DNA from 3 places in the Streptomyces sp. NPDC001851 genome. Region 3 is predicted to be linked to each of the others. Evidence: riboswitches for the same ligand, from Rfam matches in the RefSeq annotation. Region 3 holds a riboswitch; each other region holds the start of a gene.
What was found. A riboswitch is a leader RNA that binds a small molecule or an ion and turns the genes downstream of it on or off. The one in region 3 is predicted to bind cobalamin.
Positions count from the first base shown of each region.

Region 1: another riboswitch for cobalamin. It lies ahead of ABT171_RS00495 (ribonucleoside-diphosphate reductase subunit alpha); the one in region 3 lies ahead of ABT171_RS36470 (CbtB domain-containing protein).
Region 2: another riboswitch for cobalamin. It lies ahead of nicT (Nickel transporter NicT); the one in region 3 lies ahead of ABT171_RS36470 (CbtB domain-containing protein).

Region 1 covers NZ_JBEOYR010000001.1:104,556-111,154, forward strand. Annotated here, with positions in the region: gene mctP (monocarboxylate uptake permease MctP) at 1-1,580, shown strand, start outside; adenosylcobalamin-variant (AdoCbl-variant) riboswitch at 1,729-1,828, shown strand; gene ABT171_RS00495 (ribonucleoside-diphosphate reductase subunit alpha) at 1,964-4,327, shown strand; gene ABT171_RS00500 (ribonucleotide-diphosphate reductase subunit beta) at 4,327-5,337, shown strand; gene ABT171_RS00505 (hypothetical protein) at 5,832-6,023, opposite strand; gene ABT171_RS00510 (GlxA family transcriptional regulator) at 6,116-6,599, shown strand, end outside.
Region 2 covers NZ_JBEOYR010000001.1:284,468-291,066, reverse strand. Annotated here, with positions in the region: gene nicT (Nickel transporter NicT) at 1-187, shown strand, start outside; gene ABT171_RS01350 (precorrin-8X methylmutase) at 350-991, opposite strand; gene ABT171_RS01345 (superoxide dismutase) at 1,131-1,778, shown strand; gene nicT (Nickel transporter NicT) at 1,907-3,016, opposite strand; cobalamin riboswitch at 3,044-3,233, opposite strand; gene ABT171_RS01335 (ArsR/SmtB family transcription factor) at 3,313-3,663, shown strand; gene ABT171_RS01330 (alpha/beta fold hydrolase) at 3,874-4,578, opposite strand; gene ABT171_RS01325 (MerR family transcriptional regulator) at 4,639-5,004, shown strand; gene ABT171_RS01320 (glycosyltransferase family protein) at 5,187-6,590, shown strand.
Region 3 covers NZ_JBEOYR010000035.1:52,719-59,317, forward strand. Annotated here, with positions in the region: gene ABT171_RS36455 (histidine phosphatase family protein) at 1-341, shown strand, start outside; gene ABT171_RS36460 (hypothetical protein) at 357-695, opposite strand; gene ABT171_RS36465 (CbtA family protein) at 842-1,594, opposite strand; gene ABT171_RS36470 (CbtB domain-containing protein) at 1,617-1,838, opposite strand; cobalamin riboswitch at 1,874-2,018, opposite strand; gene ABT171_RS36475 (SUKH-4 family immunity protein) at 2,200-2,790, opposite strand; gene ABT171_RS36480 (phosphatase PAP2 family protein) at 2,938-3,801, opposite strand; gene ABT171_RS36485 (polyphosphate polymerase domain-containing protein) at 3,798-4,616, opposite strand; gene ABT171_RS36490 (DUF4956 domain-containing protein) at 4,613-5,266, opposite strand; gene ABT171_RS36495 (response regulator transcription factor) at 5,421-6,092, shown strand; gene ABT171_RS36500 (sensor histidine kinase) at 6,089-6,599, shown strand, end outside.

The sequences.
Region 1 (6,599 bases), on a different contig from region 3:
TCCTGGCCGTCACGGTCATGGGCTTCCTGGCCGCACGCTGGCGCAGGGCCGAGAACGAGCACTCCCTGGACGAATGGGGACTGGGCGGACGGTCCTTCGGCACCTGGATCACCTGGTTCCTGCTCGGCGGCGACCTGTACACGGCGTACACCTTCGTCGCCGTACCGGCGGCGATCTACGCGGCGGGCGCGTCCGGCTTCTTCGCGGTGCCGTACACGATCCTGGTCTATCCGCTGATCTTCACCTTCCTGCCCCGCCTGTGGTCGGTCTCGCACCGCCACGGCTACGTGACGACCTCGGACTTCGTCCGCGGCCGCTTCGGCTCCAGGGGGCTGTCGCTGGCGGTGGCGCTGACCGGCATCCTGGCGACGATGCCGTACATCGCGCTCCAGCTCGTCGGCATCCAGGCGGTGCTGGACGTGATGGGCGTCGGCGGGGACAGCAGCACCAACTGGTTCGTACGGGACCTGCCCCTGCTGATCGCCTTCGGCGTGCTCGCGGCGTACACCTACTCGTCCGGCCTGCGCGCGCCCGCCCTGATCGCCTTCGTCAAGGACGCCCTGATCTACATCGTCATCGTGGTGGCGATCATCTACATCCCGATCAAGCTGGGCGGCTTCGACGACGTCTTCGCCAAGGCGGCCCACGCGTTCAGCCAGGTCAACCCGGCCACCGGCAAGCCGCGCGGCGCGCTGGTCCCGCCGGAGGCGAACCAGTGGACATACGCCACCCTGGCCCTCGGTTCGGCGCTCGCGCTCTTCATGTACCCGCACTCGATCACCGCGACCCTGTCGTCCAGGAGCCGCGAGGTGATCCGCCGCAACACCACGATCCTGCCGCTGTACTCCCTCATGCTCGGCCTGCTGGCCCTGCTGGGCTTCATGGCGATCGCGGCCGGAGTGAAGGTCACCAACGGGCAGTTGGCGATCCCGCAGCTGTTCGAGGACATGTTCCCGGACTGGTTCGCGGGCGTGGCCTTCGCGGCGATCGGCATCGGCGCACTCGTACCGGCGGCCATCATGTCGATCGCGGCGGCGAACCTCTTCACCCGCAACATCTACCGGGACTTCATCAAGCCGGACGCCACACCCCGGCAGGAGGCCCAGGTCTCCAAGATCGTCTCGCTGCTGGTGAAGGTCGGCGCGCTGGTCTTCGTCCTCACCATGGACAAGACGGTCGCGATCAACTTCCAGCTGCTCGGCGGCATCTGGATCCTGCAGACCTTCCCCGCCCTGGTCGGCGGCCTGTTCACCCGCTGGTTCCACCGCTGGGCACTGCTCGCCGGCTGGGCGGTCGGCATGATCTACGGCACGGTCGCCGCGTACGGGGTCGGCTCGCCGACCCAGAAGCACTTCGGCGGCGCGGCCAAGGAGATCCCTGGCATCAAGGAGATCGGCTACATCGGCCTCACGGCGTTCGTGCTGAACGTCGCCGTCACCGTGGCCCTGACGCTGGTCCTGAAGGCCGTGAAGGCCCCGGAGGGCATCGACGAGACCAAGCCGGAGGACTACACGGCGGACGCGGGAGACCCCGGCGTCCAGGTGGAGCTTCCGCCGGCGACGGCGGGCGCCGGTCACTGAACTGCCGTACGACGGGCCGCCGGAGGAAATCCGGCGGCCCGTCGTCGTCCCTCACTCCGCTCACCTACGAGTTGACGCTCTGACACCGCCACGACACAACATCTGGGGGTGACCCGACAGCCCGGCACTAGATGTATGCTCGTCCTCGCTGTCGCCGCAGGGGAATCCGGTGTGAATCCGGAACTGTCCCGCAACGGTGTACTTGCGTGCATGCGCACGCCTGCGTCAGTCCGAGGACCTGCCGACAGCGCACCCGGCCGGCCGGCCGGTGTGCCTGAGACGTCCGGGCCTCGTGGAGTGGGCCGGTGGACGCGACGCCGTGTGCGCTCGTGGCTGCCCCCTGCCCTCCGCAAGGCCCCGTGCCGAGCGAGGGAGAGCCCCACGTGACCATCGCGCCAGCAGATCCGGCTTCAGCCAGCGGCCTGGAGACCGACGGTCCCGGTACCGCGCTGCTGCGGACCCTGACCGAGCTGACCGCCGACCTCCCCGACGCCGACCCCGGCCGGGTCGCCGCCGCCGCGCTGCGCGGCCGGTCGGCCCACGCCGACGAGGCGGAGTTGCGGGAGCTGGCCACGGAGGCCGCCGCCGGGCTCATCTCCGAGGACCCCGCCTACTCCCGGCTGGCCGCCCGGCTGCTGACCCTCACCATCCGCGCCGAGGCCGCCTCGCAGGGCGTGACGTCCTTCACCGAGTCCGTGGCCGTGGGGCACCGGGAGGGGCTCATCGCCGACCGGACCGCCGAGTTCGCGCGGCTGCACGCCGAGCGGCTGGACGCGCTGATCGACACCGGCGCGGACGACCGCTTCGGCTACTTCGGGCTGCGCACCCTGCACAGCCGGTACCTGCTCCGGCACCCCCTCACCCGCAAGGTCATCGAGACCCCCCAGCACTTCATGCTGCGGGTCGCCGCGGGTCTCGCCGAGGACGACAGCGTCCGCTCCGTGGACGAAGTCGCCGCGCTCTACGGGCTCATGAGCCGCCTCGACTACCTGCCGTCCTCCCCCACCCTCTTCAACTCCGGCACGCGGCACCCCCAGATGTCGTCCTGCTACCTCCTCGACTCCCCGCTGGACGAGCTGGACTCCATCTACGACCGGTACCACCAGGTGGCCCGGCTCTCCAAGCACGCCGGCGGCATCGGTCTGTCGTACTCCCGGATCCGCAGCCGCGGTTCGCTGATCCGCGGCACCAACGGGCACTCCAACGGCATCGTGCCGTTCCTGAAGACCCTGGACGCCTCGGTGGCCGCCGTGAACCAGGGCGGCCGGCGCAAGGGCGCCGCGGCCGTCTACCTGGAGACCTGGCACTCGGACATCGAGGAGTTCCTGGAGCTGCGGGACAACACCGGTGAGGACGCCCGCCGCACGCACAACCTGAACCTCGCGCACTGGATCCCGGACGAGTTCATGCGCCGGGTCAACGCCGACGAGCAGTGGTCGCTGTTCTCCCCGGCGGACGTGCCGGAGCTGGTGGACCTGTGGGGGGAGGAGTTCGACGCCGCCTACCGCAAGGCCGAGCAGGCGGGGCTCGCGAAGAAGACGATCCCGGCCCGTGAGCTGTACGGCCGGATGATGCGCACCCTCGCGCAGACCGGCAACGGCTGGATGACCTTCAAGGACGCGGCCAACCGCACCGCCAACCAGACGGCCCTGCCCGGCCATGTCGTCCACTCCTCCAACCTCTGCACGGAGATCCTGGAGGTCACGGACGACGGCGAGACGGCGGTCTGCAACCTGGGGTCGGTGAACCTCGGTGCGTTCGTGAGCGGCGGTGACATCGACTGGGAGCGCCTGGACGAGACGGTCCGCACGGCCGTCACCTTCCTCGACCGCGTGGTCGACATCAACTTCTACCCGACCGAGCAGGCGGGCCGGTCGAACGCCAAGTGGCGTCCCGTCGGCCTCGGTGCCATGGGTCTGCAGGACGTCTTCTTCAAGCTGCGCCTGCCCTTCGACTCGCCGGAGGCCAGGGCCCTGTCCACGCGGATCGCCGAGCGCGTGATGCTCGCCGCGTACGAGGCCTCCGCCGACCTCGCCGAGCAGAAGGGCCCGCTGCCGGCCTGGGAGAAGACCCGTACCGCCCAGGGTGTCCTGCACCCCGACCACTACGACGTCGAGCTCACCTGGCCCGAGCGCTGGGCGGCGCTGCGCGAGCGGATCGCGGCCGTCGGCATGCGCAACTCGCTCCTCCTCGCGATCGCGCCCACCGCCACCATCGCCTCCATCGCGGGTGTCTACGAGTGCATCGAGCCGCAGGTCTCCAACCTGTTCAAGCGCGAGACGCTGTCCGGTGAGTTCCTGCAGGTCAACTCGTACCTGGTGAAGGACCTGAAGGAACTCGGCGTCTGGGACGCGCGGACCCGTGAGGCGCTGCGCGACTCCAGCGGCTCCGTGCAGGACTTCGCCTGGATCCCGGCCGACGTACGGGCCCTGTACCGCACGGCGTGGGAGATCCCGCAGCGCGGCCTGATCGACATGGCCGCGGCGCGGACGCCGTTCCTGGACCAGGCGCAGTCGCTCAACCTCTTCATGGAGACGCCGACCATCGGCAAGCTCTCATCGATGTACGCGTACGCCTGGAAGTCCGGGCTGAAGACGACGTACTACCTGCGCTCGCGGCCCGCGACACGCATCGCCCGCGCCGCCCAGGCGCAGGCCCAGAAGACCATCCCCGTCCAGCAGGCCGCCGATCCCGACGCGGTCGCCTGCTCCCTGGAAAACCCCGAGTCCTGCGAGGCCTGCCAGTAATGCCCAGCAACCAGAACCTTCTCGACCCCGGCTTCGAGCTGACTCTCCGCCCGATGCGCTACCCGGACTTCTACGAGCGCTACCGGGACGCCATCAAGAACACCTGGACCGTGGAGGAGGTCGACCTCCACTCGGACGTGGCCGACCTGGCGAAGCTGACTCCGGCCGAGCAGCACCTGATCGGCCGGCTGGTGGCCTTCTTCGCGACGGGCGACTCGATCGTCGCGAACAACCTGGTCCTGACGCTGTACAAGCACATCAACTCCCCCGAGGCCCGGCTGTACCTGAGCCGTCAGCTCTTCGAGGAGGCCGTGCACGTCCAGTTCTATCTGACCCTGCTGGACACCTACCTCCCCGACCCGGACGACCGGGCGGCGGCCTTCGCGGCCGTCGAGAACATCCCTTCCATCCGCGAGAAGGCCGAGTTCTGCTTCAAGTGGATCAACGAGGTCGAGAAGCTGGAGCGCCTGGAGTCGAAGGCCGACCGCCGTCGCTTCCTGCTCAACCTCATCTGCTTCGCCGCGTGCATCGAGGGCCTGTTCTTCTACGGCGCCTTCGCGTACGTCTACTGGTTCCGCAGCCGGGGTCTGCTGCACGGTCTCGCCACCGGCACCAACTGGGTGTTCCGCGACGAGACGATGCACATGTCCTTCGCGTTCGACGTGGTCGACACCGTCCGCAAGGAGGAGCCGGACCTCTTCGACGACGAGCTGCGGCAGCAGGTCACCGACATGCTGCGGGAGGCCGTCGAGGCCGAGCTGCAGTTCGCGCGCGACCTGTGCGGTGACGGCCTGCCGGGCATGAACACCGAGTCGATGCGGCAGTACCTGGAGTGCGTCGCCGACCAGCGTCTTTCCCGCCTCGGCTTCGCCCCGGTGTACGGCTCGGAGAACCCGTTCTCCTTCATGGAGCTGCAGGGCGTTCAGGAGCTGACGAACTTCTTCGAGCGCCGCCCGTCGGCGTACCAGGTCGCCGTGGAGGGCACGGTCGACCTGGACGAGGAGTTCTGACCGGCCGTTACCTCAGTTCCACCGCGTCCCCGGCCGACACGGCCCGCGCGGTCGTCGCCGTGCCGGGGAAGTACCAGCGCCGGCTGCCCGCCGAGGTGGCCGTGACGCTGGTGCTGAGCTTCCCGGCGTCGCCCGTGCGTACGGTCCTGACCGTGCGCTACCGGGCGGCGCCGTCCGCCTTGAACTGGAGCTGCACGTCCTGCCCGGTGAAGCCGTGGTGCTTCAGGTCCTCCCGGTTCGCCCGGGCGAGCGCGCCGGTGACGGTCAGCCGGCCGCCCCTGGCGACGGGCTCGGGTGAGGCGTCGGCGGTGAGCCTGGCCGCGCACGCTGACGTGCGACAGGCCCTTCACACCCGAGTCGTCCCGGATGGTGAGGGCGATCGGGTAGGTGACGCGCTGGGTGGTACCGATCGTGACGTCGTGCCCGCCGTTGACGACGGCGCCCGTGACCCGGATGTCGCCAGGGTTCGTACAGGCGTTGCCTTGGGCGTTCCCTCAGGCGGGGTGGGCCACGCCGTGGCGGCCGTGGGTGCGGTCCGGCGTGCCTTCGCCGCGTTCCGCCTGCCTGAGCTGCCGGTCGATGCGCCATTCCCGCACGGCGCCGATCGCGGACGGGAGGATCATGAGCAGGAGGATCCCGAAGGTGGCGAGCATGCCGATGAGGCCCTGGATCTGGTTTCCGTTCATGCCCTCACTCTCGCGCGGAACGCTCCGTCCCGTGAGTGGCAGGACTGCCGTGCGCCCTCGAATTACTGCCACCGACCCGGCACACTGGCAGCATGCTGAAGAACGTGGCCGCCGTACTGCTGGACGGGGTGCATCCCTTCGAACTGGGTGTCGTGTGCGAGGTGTTCGGCATCGACCGCAGCGACGAGGGACTGCCGGTGTACGACTTCGCCGTGGTCTCCGCCGAGGGGCCCACCCTCGACACCCACTGCGGGTTCACCGTGTCCACCCCCTACGGGCTGGAGCGGCTGGATGAGGCCGACCTGATCACCGTCCCGGCCGGGGAGACCTATGCCGTACGGGAGTACCCGGAGGAGCTGCTGGACGCCCTGCGGCGAGCCGTCCGGCGGGGGGCGCGGGTGCTCAGCGTCTGCTCCGGCGTGTTCCTGCTGGCCGCGGCCGGGCTGCTGGACGGCCGGCGGTGCGCGGTGCACTGGCATCACGCGGAGCAGCTCGCCCGCCGGTATCCGGCGATCGCCGTCGAGCCGGACATGCTCTACGTCGACGAGGACCCCGTGATCACCTCGGCCGGCACCG
Region 2 (6,599 bases), on a different contig from region 3:
CCACCTGCACGGCCCGTTCTGGGACTGGGTCTCCGGCCTGGACCTGAACATCATCGGCTACGTCATCGTCGGCCTGTTCTTCGCCACCTGGGCGATCGCCCTGCTGGTGTGGAAGGCCGGCCGCATCGAGGAGAAGTGGACGGCGGGCCTGGCCCGGCCGGCACCGGTGGAACAGACCGCCGAATAGCACCGCTCGCGGCGCAGCTCCACGGGGGAGCGGCGCCGCCCTCGACGTGGTCTTCGCGGATGTGCTTCGCCGCGACGGACCGCGCGATCGACCGGCCGTGCCGGGGCGCTGTGGTACGCGACCACGTCCGCCTCGGCGATCACCTCGACCGCCCGGACCGTCTCACTCTTCCTCGCTCGCGATCGCGTTGAGGGCCGCCGCCGCGATGGCGCTGCCGCCCCGACGGCCACGGACCACCATGTGCTCAAGGCCGGAGGCGTGTCCGGCGAGCGCGTCCTTGGACTCGGCGGCACCGACGAACCCCACGGGCACGCCGATGACGGCGGCCGGGCGGGGCGCGCCCTCCTCGATCATCTCCAGCAGCCGGAAGAGCGCGGTGGGGGCATTGCCGACGGCGACGACCGCGCCCTCCAGCCGGTCGCGCCACAGCTCCAGCGCGGCCGCGCTGCGCGTGGTGCCCAGCTTGGCCGCCAGCCCGGGCACGGAGGGGTCGGAGAGCGTGCAGAGCACGTCGTTGTCGGCCGGCAGCCGCTTGCGGGTCACGCCGCTGGCCACCATCTGCACATCGCAGAAGATCGGCGCGCCGGCGCGCAGCGCCTCACGGGCCCGGGCCAACACGCCGGGCGTGTAGGCCAGGTCCCGTACGAGGTCGACCATCCCGCAGGCGTGGATCATCCGCACCGCGACCTGGCTGACATCGGCGGGCAGGCCCGCGAGGTCCGCCTCGGCGCGGATCGTGGCAAAGGACTGGCGGTAGATGGCCGCGCCGTCCTTCTCGTAGTCGAACACCGTGCTCCTAGTCATCCGTGTCGTCCGTCCGGACTGCGGGGCATGGCGGCGAGCATACCGACGGTCCTAGGTCCGACGACTGATCGCAAGGTACCGTTCTTGCTGCTAGCGTGCAGCTGCACATGATTCGCAATAACGTGGGAGGATGTTGGACATGGCGCTTTACACGCTCCCGGAACTTCCGTACGACTACTCGGCGCTCGCCCCGGTCATCAGCCCGGAGATCATCGAGCTGCACCACGACAAGCACCACGCGGCGTACGTGAAGGGTGCGAACGACACGCTGGAGCAGCTGGCCGAGGCGCGGGACAAGGAGTCGTGGGGCTCGATCAACGGCCTGGAGAAGAACCTGGCCTTCCACCTGTCCGGCCACATCCTGCACAGCATCTACTGGCAGAACATGACCGGTCCCAAGGACGGCGGCGGCGAGCCGCTGGCCCAGGACGGTGTCGGCGACCTGGCGGACGCGATCACCGAGTCCTTCGGGTCCTTCGCCGGCTTCAAGGCGCAGCTGTCCAAGGCGGCGGCCACCACTCAGGGTTCGGGCTGGGGCGTGCTGGCGTACGAGCCGCTCAGCGACCGGCTGATCGTGGAGCAGGTCTACGACCACCAGGGCAACGTCGGTCAGGGCTCGACCCCGATCCTGGTCTTCGACGCCTGGGAGCACGCCTTCTACCTGCAGTACAAGAACCAGAAGGTGGACTTCATCGAGGCCATGTGGCAGGTCGTCAACTGGCAGGACGTGGCCAAGCGCTACGCCGCCGCCAAGGAGCGCGGCGACAGCCTGCTGCTCAGGCCGTGACGGCGTAGACACCCCAGGCGTCCTGCCCCGTGATCGTCTTCTCACCCTTCACGTCGGCAGGCGGCACAACGGAAGGCTCCCGCGAGGCAGATCCTCACGGGAGCCTTCCTGTCGTCTGTCCTCTGCCGTCAGCCGCCTTCCGCGGTGCGGGTGTTCCACCGCTCCTCGACCTTGGCCAGGCGCCAGTAGCCGATGGCCACGGCCCAGACCACCACGAACAGGCCGACGATGACGTAGCCGACGTTGTCCAGGTCCAGGCCCGCGATCCAGCCGGAGACGTCGTCACTCAGACCCAGCTTGTCGTGCAGCACCCCGACCAGCTCGATCGTGCCGACGAAGAAGGCCACCGCGATGGACAGGCCGGTGATGGTGAGGTTGTAGAAGACCTTCCGCACCGGGTTGGAGAAGGCCCACTGGTAGGCGAAGTTCATGAAGGTGCCGTCGAGCGTGTCGAACAGGCTCATGCCGGCGGCGAAGAGAAGGGGCAGGCACAGGACCGCGTACCAGGGCAGGCCGGCGGCGGCGCCGTTGCCGGCCAGGGCGAGCAGCAGGACCTCGGTGGTGGTGTCGAAGCCGATACCGAAGAGGAAGCCGAGGGGGAACATCTGGCCGGGGCGGCGGATGGACTTGGTGAGCCGGCCCAGGATGCGGTTCATGAAGCCGCGCGAGTCGAGATGGGCTTCCAGCTCGGCCTCGTCGTAGCGTCCGGCGCGCATCGCCTTGAACACGCGGGCGATGCCGACCAACGCGACGAGGTTGAGGGCGGCGATGAGGTACAGGAAGCCGCCCGAGACCGTGGTGCCCACGGTGCCGAGGACCTGGTGGGTACGGGAGTTGTCGCTCATCAGCGTGCCGGCGAGCTTGGCGCCGCCGGCGACCAGCGCGGCCATGACGACCACCACGCTGGAGTGGCCCAGCGCGAACCAGAAGCCCACCGACACCGGCCGCTGGCCGTCGGCCATCAGCTTCCGGGTGGTGTTGTCGATGGCGGCGATGTGGTCGGCGTCGAAGGCGTGCCGCATGCCGAGGGTGTAGGCCGTGATGCCGAGGCCGACCCCGAACGCCTGGGTGCCGACCTCGTAGTGCCGCGGCACCACGAGCAGGAAGAGGATCCCGAAGGCGACCACGTGCAGGGCGACGATCACGGCCAGGAGGCCGGTGGTCCGGACGGTGTCCTCGCGGCGCCAGTGGAAGGACGGGGCGGCGGCGGTTTCGGGCACGCCTTCGGACAGGGTCATACGGTCACGCTCCAGCACCTCGTGGATCAGCTTCGTGCTGCCGTGGCCGGTCTCCTGGCTGACGGGTCACCGTGCCCGCCCCTGCCTTCCCGGCCGTGAGGCCAGTGGCAACGCATGGGGCGGGAACTCCCCGATCACAGTGGCGAGGGCCGCTCCGGACTGAGCCCCTGAGGGACTGTCACCGGTCTTCCCGAACACCACGGCCCGCCCACCCTAGAAGGCCGCAGGTCCTGGCTGCAAGGCTGCACAACTGATCAGGTATGGAGGAGGCGGGCGGTGACTGCGATGATGAGTGGATGCATCTCGTCCCTGTGGAACGCGCCGGGCAGCGCACCATCGACGGTCATCGGGTCTGCGACGCCATCGCCGCCGTCGGCGAGCCCGAACGCGTACGCGCCTGGGCCGACCGCTTCTCCCTGCTCTCCGATCCCGGACGCCTCTCCCTGCTGCTCGCCCTCCACCGGGCGGGCCCCATCGCCGTCTCCGACCTGGCCGTCGCCACCGGGATGCGGGACACCGCCGTGTCCCAGGCCCTGCGTCTGCTGCGCACCGCGGGAATCGTCCAGGGCGAGAAGGACGGCCGGATCGTGCGCTATCGACTCGTCGACAGCCCGATCTCCGCTCTGCTGGAACACTGCCGCGACTGAACGCGAAGCCGACCCGGTCCGGTCCGGCGTGCGCCGGCCGTCGGCCGAGCAGACGAGGCTGACCGGGCTCGGCGGCGCGCCGTGATCGCCGTCAGCCCCGACGGCGCCACCCCCGAGCGGTCTCAAGGGACGCGAGGAACCGGCGTACATGGCGGAGCCAGAGGGCCCGGGATTCCGGGTCGGGGATGTGGCCCGCCCCGGGCAGTTCGATCAGCGTGGCTCCCGGGATTCCCGCGCTGAGGCGGCGCGAGCTCTCGGGAAGCACCAGACGGTCTCCGGTCGGCGCGAACACGAGGGTGGGGCCGTGACATCGGTGAGGTCGCGGCGGACGTCCACCCGGGAGACCAGGTCGAAGTGGTCGAGCATGCCTGCCGGCATGGAGGCCTTCACCTGCGCCGCCCCCTCCGCCACCTCGGCCGGTGACATCCCGTTCAGCCGGCTCTCGGACAGGCACGCAAGGAACGCCAGCCGGGCCACCTCGTCCCACTCGCCGGTCCTGCCGAGCAGGGTGATGAGGCGGGCGGCATGTGCGAGGACCGGATCGGCCACCGGGAACCCGGCCGTGAGCACCAGACCGGTCACCCGCTCGGGATGGCGGGTCGCCGCGCGTACCGCGACGGTGGTTCCCAGGGACTCCCCGAGGACGGTGAACGTCTCGTGTCCGCGGGCCACCGCGGAGGCGACCAGCGTGTCCGCCAGTTCGTCGAGGTCCAGGGGCTTCGTGGCGACCGGTGTGCCGCCCGCTCCCGGGTAGTGCGGACCGATCACCGTGTGGTCCTTCGCCAGGTCGTCGAGGACCAGCCCGAAGTTGCCTTCGACACTGCCCCCGGCGCCATGCGCCAGCAGGAGGGCAGGCCCGCTGCCCTGTACGTACACATCGAGGTTCCCTTCGAGAAGGGCCTGGTCATCGCTCATGGCCGCGACGCTAAACTCCTACACCGGTGTCAGAGTCAAGCCCTGGGGGGACGGCGTCTCGTGCGGATGAAGGAGATGGTCCGGCGGACGGGCGTGCACGAACGGCTGCTCCGCTACTACGAGCAGCAGGGGCTGCTCGCGCCGACCCGGCTGCCCAGCGGGTACCGGGAGTACAGCGAGGCGGACGTGGAGACGGTGCGCCGTATCCGCAGCCTGCTGACGGCCGGCCTCTCCACCTCTGTGATCGCTCAGGTGCTGCCCTGCGTCGCCGACGCCGGCGACCGCCTGGTCCCCACGTGTCCGGAACTCGTCCGCCGACTCCACGGCGAGCGACAGCGGATCACCAGGGAGATCGAGGCCCTGCGCGCATCTCGCGCCATGCTGGACACGGTGCTCGACGCGGTGCCACCGGCCCTCGCCCGGTAGCCGTTCCCCTGTAGGGGTGATTCAGCCACATGGCCGTATTTGTACGACCGAAGTCGACGGCCGCCACGCCTTGGCCAGTCGCTCTCTTCCGCGTTCCGTCCGCTCCCTCCCCCAAGACCTGGATCCTGATGACGTCTGCCCCGTCCGTACCCCGGCGTGCTCTTCCCGTCTGGCCCGTAGCGATGCTGTGGACCCTCGCCCTCGGCCTGTGGGGGCTGTCCCGGCAGCACAGCGTGTGGCGGGACGAGGCCGCGACCTGGCAGGTGGCCCGGCGGTCCACGGCCGACATCTGGCACATGCTGGCGCACGTCGACGTCGTGCACGGGCTCTACTACCTGCTGATGCACACACTCTTCGCCTGGTGCGGCCCCAGCACCACCACCCTGCGGCTGCCCTCCGTGCTGGCGATGGCGGTGGCGGCGGCCTGTGTGGCCGCCCTGGGCCACCGGCTCGCCGGGGCATGGGCGGGCCTGGGGGCGGGGCTGGCGCTCGGGCTGCTGCCCTCCGCGCAGTTCTATCTCCAGGAGGGCCGCCCGTACGCGCTGGTGGCGGCCGGGGCCGGGATCTCGACACTGCTGCTGGTGACCCAGCGGGAAGGGCGCGGCCGGGCGATCGGCTGGGTGGCGTACGCCGGAACGGTCCTCACGTGCGGTCTGCTGAACTGGCTGTCCCTGCTGATCCTGCCCGCGCACGCCGGGACACTCCTGTGGACCCGGAGCGGGCGCGGCGTGTGGGTGCGCTGGACGGCCGCCGCGGTGGCCGCCGTGGCAGGCGACCTGCCGTTGATCCTCTTCAGCCGCAGCCAGTCCGACCAGGTGACGTGGATACCGCCGCTGACCTGGCACATGCTGATCGGCCCGGCGGTCCTGCTGGCCATCGGCGGCCTCGGAGCCCTGCTGGACCGGCCGGAAGCGGGTCGGCTGTCGGCGGCGGCCGTCGGACTGCCGCTGCTCGCGGTGCCGCAACTCGCCCTGATCGGCATCTCGTTGGCCAAGCCCCTGTTCGTGGACCGATACATCCTGTTCAGCCTGCTCGGTCTGGCGCTGTTGATCGGTGCGGCCCTGGGCGCGGCGGTAAGGGCGGCCGCACCACGCTTCCCGAAGGCGTCGTCGTGGCTCGTCCCCGTGGCGGTCGTCGTGGCCTTCGTGGCGCTGCTCCCGCAGTCGCTGGCCAAGCGGTCCCCGTCGAGCCGCGTCGACGACGTCCTGGCGGTGGCGGCCGACGTGCGGCGCCTGAAGGAGACCGGGGACGCGACCCTCTTCGTACCGGCGGCCCGACGGGACACCGCGCTGGTGTCCCCCGACGCGTTCACCGGCCTGCGGGACATCGCGCTGGGGGAGGGCCCGGTGGCGTCCGGGACGCTGAAGGGTGAGGAGACGACTCCGGCCCGGATCCGGACGGCGATGCTGGCCCAGCGGCGGATCCTGCTGGTCACGGACGCCACGGGGGTGGCGAGGCCGGTGACGGCAGAGCGGGACCGCGTGAAGCTCGCCGTGCTGGAGAAGTACTTCACCGTGGTGGCGGACGAGCAGGTCCGCGGCCGGCGGGTGACGGTGTACGAGCGCCACCCGCGAGCGAACCGGTGACTGGCGCTC
Region 3 (6,599 bases):
GGCGGGGCCGCACGCTGGACGCGGTGGCGGCTGCCGAGCCGGAAGCGGTGACCCGCTGGCTCACCGACCCCGGCAGCGCACCCCACGGGGGTGAGTCCGTACAGGCCCTGTGCGAGAGGGTCGCGCGGTGGTTGGAGACAGCGCGGGATGGCGAAGGTCGCACGCTCGCGGTCGTCGAGCCGGAGGTGGTGCGGGCGGCGATCACGGAAGCGTTGGGCATGCCCGCCGCTGTCTTCTGGCGCCTTGATGTCCCACCGCTGACGGTCACCGAACTCAGTGGCCGGTCCGGGCGCTGGAACTTGCGGCTGGGACAGCCACTGGCAGTGCCGGACGTCGACTAGACCCTGACCGGTGGTTCAGGACGCGGCATCCCGGTGGCGGCGCAGCAGCGCCGCCACCTCGCAGCGCAGGCAGGAGCCGTCGGCATTCTTCGGAGTGGCCTGCCGTTCGGGGCACCTCGGCGAAGAGGCGTGGAGCTGCTGCTTGCAGCCCTCTCCTTGTGCGGCGACCAGTGCCTCCAGGTCGTGCACCAGCTCTTCGGTGCGTTTGGCTTGCTGGGCCAGGACCCGGACCCGGGCGCTCTGCCCGCCGATCTGCCGACGGCTGGCGATCAGTTGGTCGTATTCCTCCCGGGTGAGAGCGACCGCCTCACGGCCACCGAGGGTTATATGACGCGGCTGGGGTGCTCTGGCCACTCGCTTCCTCCACTCCCCGGCTGGGTGATCCGCATCCGGTCGAGCTGCTTGCCGTGCCGTTCTTGCGGATGGGTGCGCTTGGGTGTCCAGGGAACGCCAGAGGGCCCCCGGATGGTTCCGAAGGGCCCTCTGTTGTCCGGAAGGAATCAGTGCGCGGCCGGAACCACGCGGCCGCTCGTGGCCGTCGCCGGCTTGGGGTTCAGCAGGCGTTCCGCCAGTTCGCCGAAGAGCAGGCCGAATCCTGTCCACAGGCTCAGCTGGATCGCCAGCGCCGAGAGCCGGAACCGCCACAGCAAGGTGGCCGGGAAGTCCTTCGGCACCTCGTTGATGACAGGCAGGAACTGGTAGGCCAGGCCGATCACTACGGCGAACGCGGCCACCGCGACCACCGTCGCCCACCAGGTGCCCAGGCTGGGTGCCAGGCGCTTGCCCAGGATGGTGGCGGCGACCGCGAGCAGGACACTCAGCAGCATCATCAGGAAGTACAGGCTGGTCCGCTTGCTGATGGTGTCGGGTTCACCGACCGAGGGCGGATTGGCCGGGTACTTCAGGAACGGCACGACGTACACCGCGAGCAGCGCACAGCCGGACAGCAGCAGCGCGGTCGCCCGCGGGCCGAAGCGGCCGACACGGCCGAGCGCGAAACAGTAGGCGAGCGCGGCGATGCCACCGAAGGCCACTCCGTAGACGAGGACGCCCGTGGCGAGGCCGGCGGTGGACTGCAGGGAGCGGGAGACGACCTCCATCTCGTGCTCGTGGGAGTGGGCATCCTCGAAGGCGATCGCCTTGTCGACGCTGGGCTCCCCGAGGAGGTACGCGATGACCAGGGCGAGCACGCCGGCGGCGAGGCCGGCGAGCATGCCTCGCACGAGGAGGTTTCTTACCGTTGCGGAGTTCATGGTGGTGCGCGGTCCCCTCGCGTCAGTGGCAGGGGAAGCCGAGCAGGTGGCGGGCGTCGTGTACCCACTCGTGGACGTCCGTGCCGTTGAACACGGAGGTGGCGCCCTGCTCGGCGCCGACGAAGTAGAGCAGGACCAGCATCAGGATGCCGAAGAAGACCGCCCAGGGAGCTATCGCCTTCAGCGGCAGCTTGGCGGGGATGGCTGGGGTGGTGGCTGTCGGCTGGGCGACGGTCTGCGCCATGGCAGAACCTCCTCTGGGAGTTCGCGTCCCATCTCGGTGGTGCACTGGACGACGGCCACGGGTCTGACTCACCCGACACCTATGGGTGTCAGGCATACAGTGGCGCGACCGTGCCGGATTCCCACCGGCTTCCGTCTCGCCGTCGTCGATATCGGACAGACCGTACCGCGTGAGGCGAGCACGGCCAAGACCGCCTGAGCCCGGCGTGATCTTCTTCTCGTACCTTCCAGGTGACCGCCCGTCGGCAAGACGCTCCAACACCGTCGACCGGGCACTGGCGTATGGGCTCACACACGCTTTCGCCCTCGCCGGAGCACAAGGGCAGCACCCTCGCCGAGCGCCGGGTCGCAGACAAGCGCCCTTAAATGAAGTGGTGTTCGGGATCCACGATGTACGTGAGGACCCCGTGCCAGCGGGAATCGGGGTTCTCCAGGGCTGCCGGATCCACAGCCATCATGGCCCTCCGGACCCGGACCTGTGCGGCCTCGGGGTCGTAAGGCACCTCGATCTCGCTTTCCCATTGCGCGTCGAAGTGCGGGCGTTCCAGTTGGAGGAGGTACAGGAAGTGCACGAAAGACCGGAGCGAGCTGTTCCACAGGTAGATCTCGGAATCGTCGGGCAGGCAGTAGACCGCGCCAGTGCCAGGATCGAAGGCGAGACCGTCATAGGGGATCATGCCCAAACCGATCCACTTGTCCGCTCCCGTGGGGACGACGGAGTAACGGTCGGTGAGTTTGCCATCCCAGTCCTCGACGCGCCCGAACCGCTCTGCCAGCTCAGCGTCCATGTCGAACCACGGATTGTCCCAGACCGGAATTCCCAGCGTTCCCAGGACTTCCCTGGCGTCGGGATCGCCGATAGCGGGTAGGTTTCCTTCCGGCGCGACAATCAATTCAGCCGGATCAAACACTGTTTCCAGCGTCTCACGCGTGAGGGCGAGCGGACGGCTCATACTCTTTTCCTGTCATTTACTGCCGACCTGAGAGAATGTCAGGATATCATCTGATGTTTGAGAAATCTCTCGGTGCACGCCCCCGGACAGATACCCGCGCGTTCACGACTCCCGACCGGCTGGCCTGGCGGGCAGATCGCCGGGTCTTCAGCGATCTCCGTGTCCGTTGACGGCGAGTTCGTAGTCGCCGATCAAGTCGCCGAGCAGGGTGCCGGCGGTGAGGTCGCTGGTGACGTGGCCGGCCATGTAGAGGCGGGAATAGAGGACTTCGGCCTGCATCCACCGGTAGTCCTCGGCGCGGTGCGGGGAGAGGGCGCTGAGGAGAGTGACGGCCGCTGCGGAACGGGCCGCGTGTCGGGAGGGGTAGGAGTACGGCCCCTTGGCGCCGGGCTTGATGTGCTTGTCGGGGCGCAGGGTCGGGTCCAGGACGAACGGGGCGGGCTGCTTGTCCTTGGCGGCCAGCTGGTCGCTGATCGTCTTGGCCAGCTTCAGGGCCGCCTTGAGCTCGGTCTTCTCGGCCGTGCCCTGCGCGGTGGGGATCAGTTCGCGCTGGTCGTGAAGGTAGAGCTGCCAGATGTCCTTCTTGCCGTGCAGTTCCAGCCAGGTCGCGGCCTTCTTGCCGGCTGCCGTGCGGGTTTTCGCGAGCTGCTGGTCCTGGCGGAGTTCGGCGCTGCGCTGCTTCACCGTGGGCGGGGCAGGCACCTGCTGTGCGGCCCAGGCGGCGAACGCCTTGTCGTCGCGGGTGGTGCCATGCGCCTTCTTCCACTGGGCGAAGAGGGCATCCGCCTTCTTGTGCTGGGCCGCGGCCTGCTTGCCGATCGGGGCGATCTCGGCGTCGGTGAAGAGCGTGGGCGGCGGGTTCTGCTTGATCAGCGCCGTCGCCCCGGGTTTCGCGGAGCCGCCGGTGGCGGCCGAGACCAGCTGCGGTCGTACCACGCCGACGGCGACGGCCGCGACGGCGAGCAGCGCGATCAGGGCGTACGGCCATGTGATGCCGCGCAGGACGTTCATGCGGCGGGGGTCCTTTCGTAGAGCGGTACCGTGCTCGCCCCGGTGGTGAAGTGGGTGCGAGCGAGGCGGCGTACGTCGTTGTCGGGGAGACCGGGGGTGAGCAGGGACTGGCCGATGACGTACTTGCTGAGGGAGACGGGCCTGCCGCCCAGGTTCAGCAGCAGCCGGTCGGCCGGGGCCGGCCGGACCCCGCCCTTGGTCTCGACGAGCACGTGGCCGGAATCGAGCGCGGCGGTGCGGTCGCCGTGGTGGCAGGTCAGTGCGCCGTCGAGGGTGACGCGGGTGCCGTGGTCCAGGTCGGCGAGGGCGGCGCGGACGTAGCGGACCTCTGCGGCGGGGGCCAGCTCCTCGGCCGTGACAGGGATGCCGGATGCGGCCAGCACCTGTTCCACGAACTCGGCTGCCTGCGCGTCGAGTTCGCCGTACGCGGTGGCCGGGACCTTGAGGGCGTCTTTGACCGTGGCGCCGCGGCCGTCCTTGGTCTTCACCTCGACCCGGCACAGCCCGTCCTCCGCGTACAGGCGGGTGCGTACCTTCCAGCGTCTGCGACGCCGCTGCACATGGGCCCGCCATGCGGCGAGCTGCTCGGTGTCGAAGTAGGTGCTGAGGTAGCTCGTCGTACGACGGCCGGCCAGGTCCAGGACGCGGTGGCTGTCGGCGAGCCCGGCGACGAGGTCGCGGGCTCGGTCGAGCGGGACGAGGTACTTGCGGTCGGTGCGGTGCTGCAGGGCCGCGGCCGCGTCGACCTCGGCCAGTGTCGCGCCGCGCAGTGCCGAAAGACCCAGTCCGACGGCGAAGGAGGACGCGGAGGTCATGACACCGTCACCTGCTCGCGCGGTTCGGCGTCCGGGGCAGCCGTCGGCTCCCCGGGCTGAGCGGGGTAGCGGGCGGAGACCCGGGTGGTCTCGCGGACGTAGTCGACCTCGTCGACGACCACGGACAGCGGCGCCTGCCCGAAGCGGAGCGCCACGTCGTGGGCGATGAGCGCGGGCTCCGGGTAGATCCGGTCGAGGGTGAGCCTGACCGTCCGGGTCGGGGGCCCGTACGACTTCGGGTCGTCCACCAGCAGCACCGCCAGCAGCACCACGGCGTCCAGTACGGCCACCAGCCACATCTGCCGGTGCGGCAGCCCCGTGCACAGGGCGATGACCAGGGTCACGAAGGTGTAGGCGACGTCGCGCAGGGTGAACGCCGCGCTGCGCAGCCGGACCAGGGAGAGGATGCCGAAGAGGCCGAATCCGACCCCGGCCGGGAACTTCCCGGCGCTGATCGTGCTCATCGCGGCGAACAGGCCGATGTTCAGCGCGGCCAGCACCAGCGGCATCGCCGGGGCGCTGCGGCGGCGCCGGTAGAGCCAGCCGACCATGACGAGCAGCGCGATGACATCGAGACCGCCGCGGGTCATCAGGTCCATGGGCGCGATGTGGCCGGCGATGCCCTTGGCGGCGAGCACCAGTGCGTGCATGTCTGTCCCTTCCGTCCCGGCGCGTGGGAACGGCGGACCGGTCGCGGTCCGCGGAGCACCGCGACGTGAACGACGGTAGGGAAGTCACATGAACAGACCATGAAGCCCCCGCACCTGGGATCCGGACCCCTGCCGGGCGGCTAGCCTGGCCGGCATGCACTACCTGGTCGTCGACGACGAGACCCGCCTCACGGACCTGGTCGTCCGCTACCTCACCGAATCCGGGCACACCGCCGAGGGCCACTACGACGGACCGTCCGGTCTCGCTGCCGCCCGCGACCCGCGCGTGGACGCCGTGGTCCTCGACGTGATGCTGCCGGGCATGGACGGGGTCCAGGTGTGCCGGACACTGCGCGCCGAAGGCATACACATCCCCGTCATCCTGCTCACCGCGCGCGCCGCGATCAGCGAGCGGGTCGCCGGCCTTGACGCCGGCGCCGACGACTACCTGGTCAAGCCGTTCGCCATGGAGGAGCTGCTGGCCCGGCTCCGCGCGATATCCCGGCGCCGTCCCGAGCACTCCGGGCGCCTGAAGGTCGGTGACCTCGTCCTCGATCCCGAGCAGCAGCGCGCCTGGCGTGGAGACACCGAGCTCGACCTGTCGCGGCGTGAGTTCGACGTACTGCGGGTGCTGATGGCGAACGCCGGGTGCGTGGTCACCCGCCTGCAGCTGCTCGACGAGGTCTGGGACGGCGAGACCGACCTGCGCAGCAACGCCATAGACGTCCACGTCTCCAAGGTGCGCGCCAAGGCCGACCGCGCCTTCGGCCGTACGACGATCACCACCCTGCGCGGGCGCGGCTACCGCCTGGAGACCACCCCATGACCCTGCCCGGCCGACTGCGGCCGTGGTTCCGGCGGCTGCCCGTCGTCACGCGCCTCGTGCTGGCCGTCGCCATCACCATGTCCCTGGTACTGACCGGAGCGGCCGGACTGGTCTACTGGCGGGTCAGGACCGCCCTCGACCAGCAGCTGAACGACGACCTGACCACCTACCGGCACAGCCTCGACCAGGCGGTCCGCACCGGAACCCGGCTCCCTCCCGGCCCCAGCGGCAGCCTCCAGCAGGTCCTCGACGCACACGGCCGCGTCCTTACCTCCAGCGACTCCCTGCGCCACCAGCCGCTGCTCACCCCCGCCGAACTCCGCGCCGTCAGGCGCGGTGCCACGGTCCGGCGTGACGTCGGTTCCCTGCTCCCGATCACGCCCGGCACCCTGCGCCTCCAGGCGAAACGCGTCACGGCGGAAGGACAGCCCCGGATCGTGATCGCCGCCGTCCGGCGCGGCCACCGCGACGAGGCGCTGCGCGAACTCCTCGCCCAACTGGCCATCG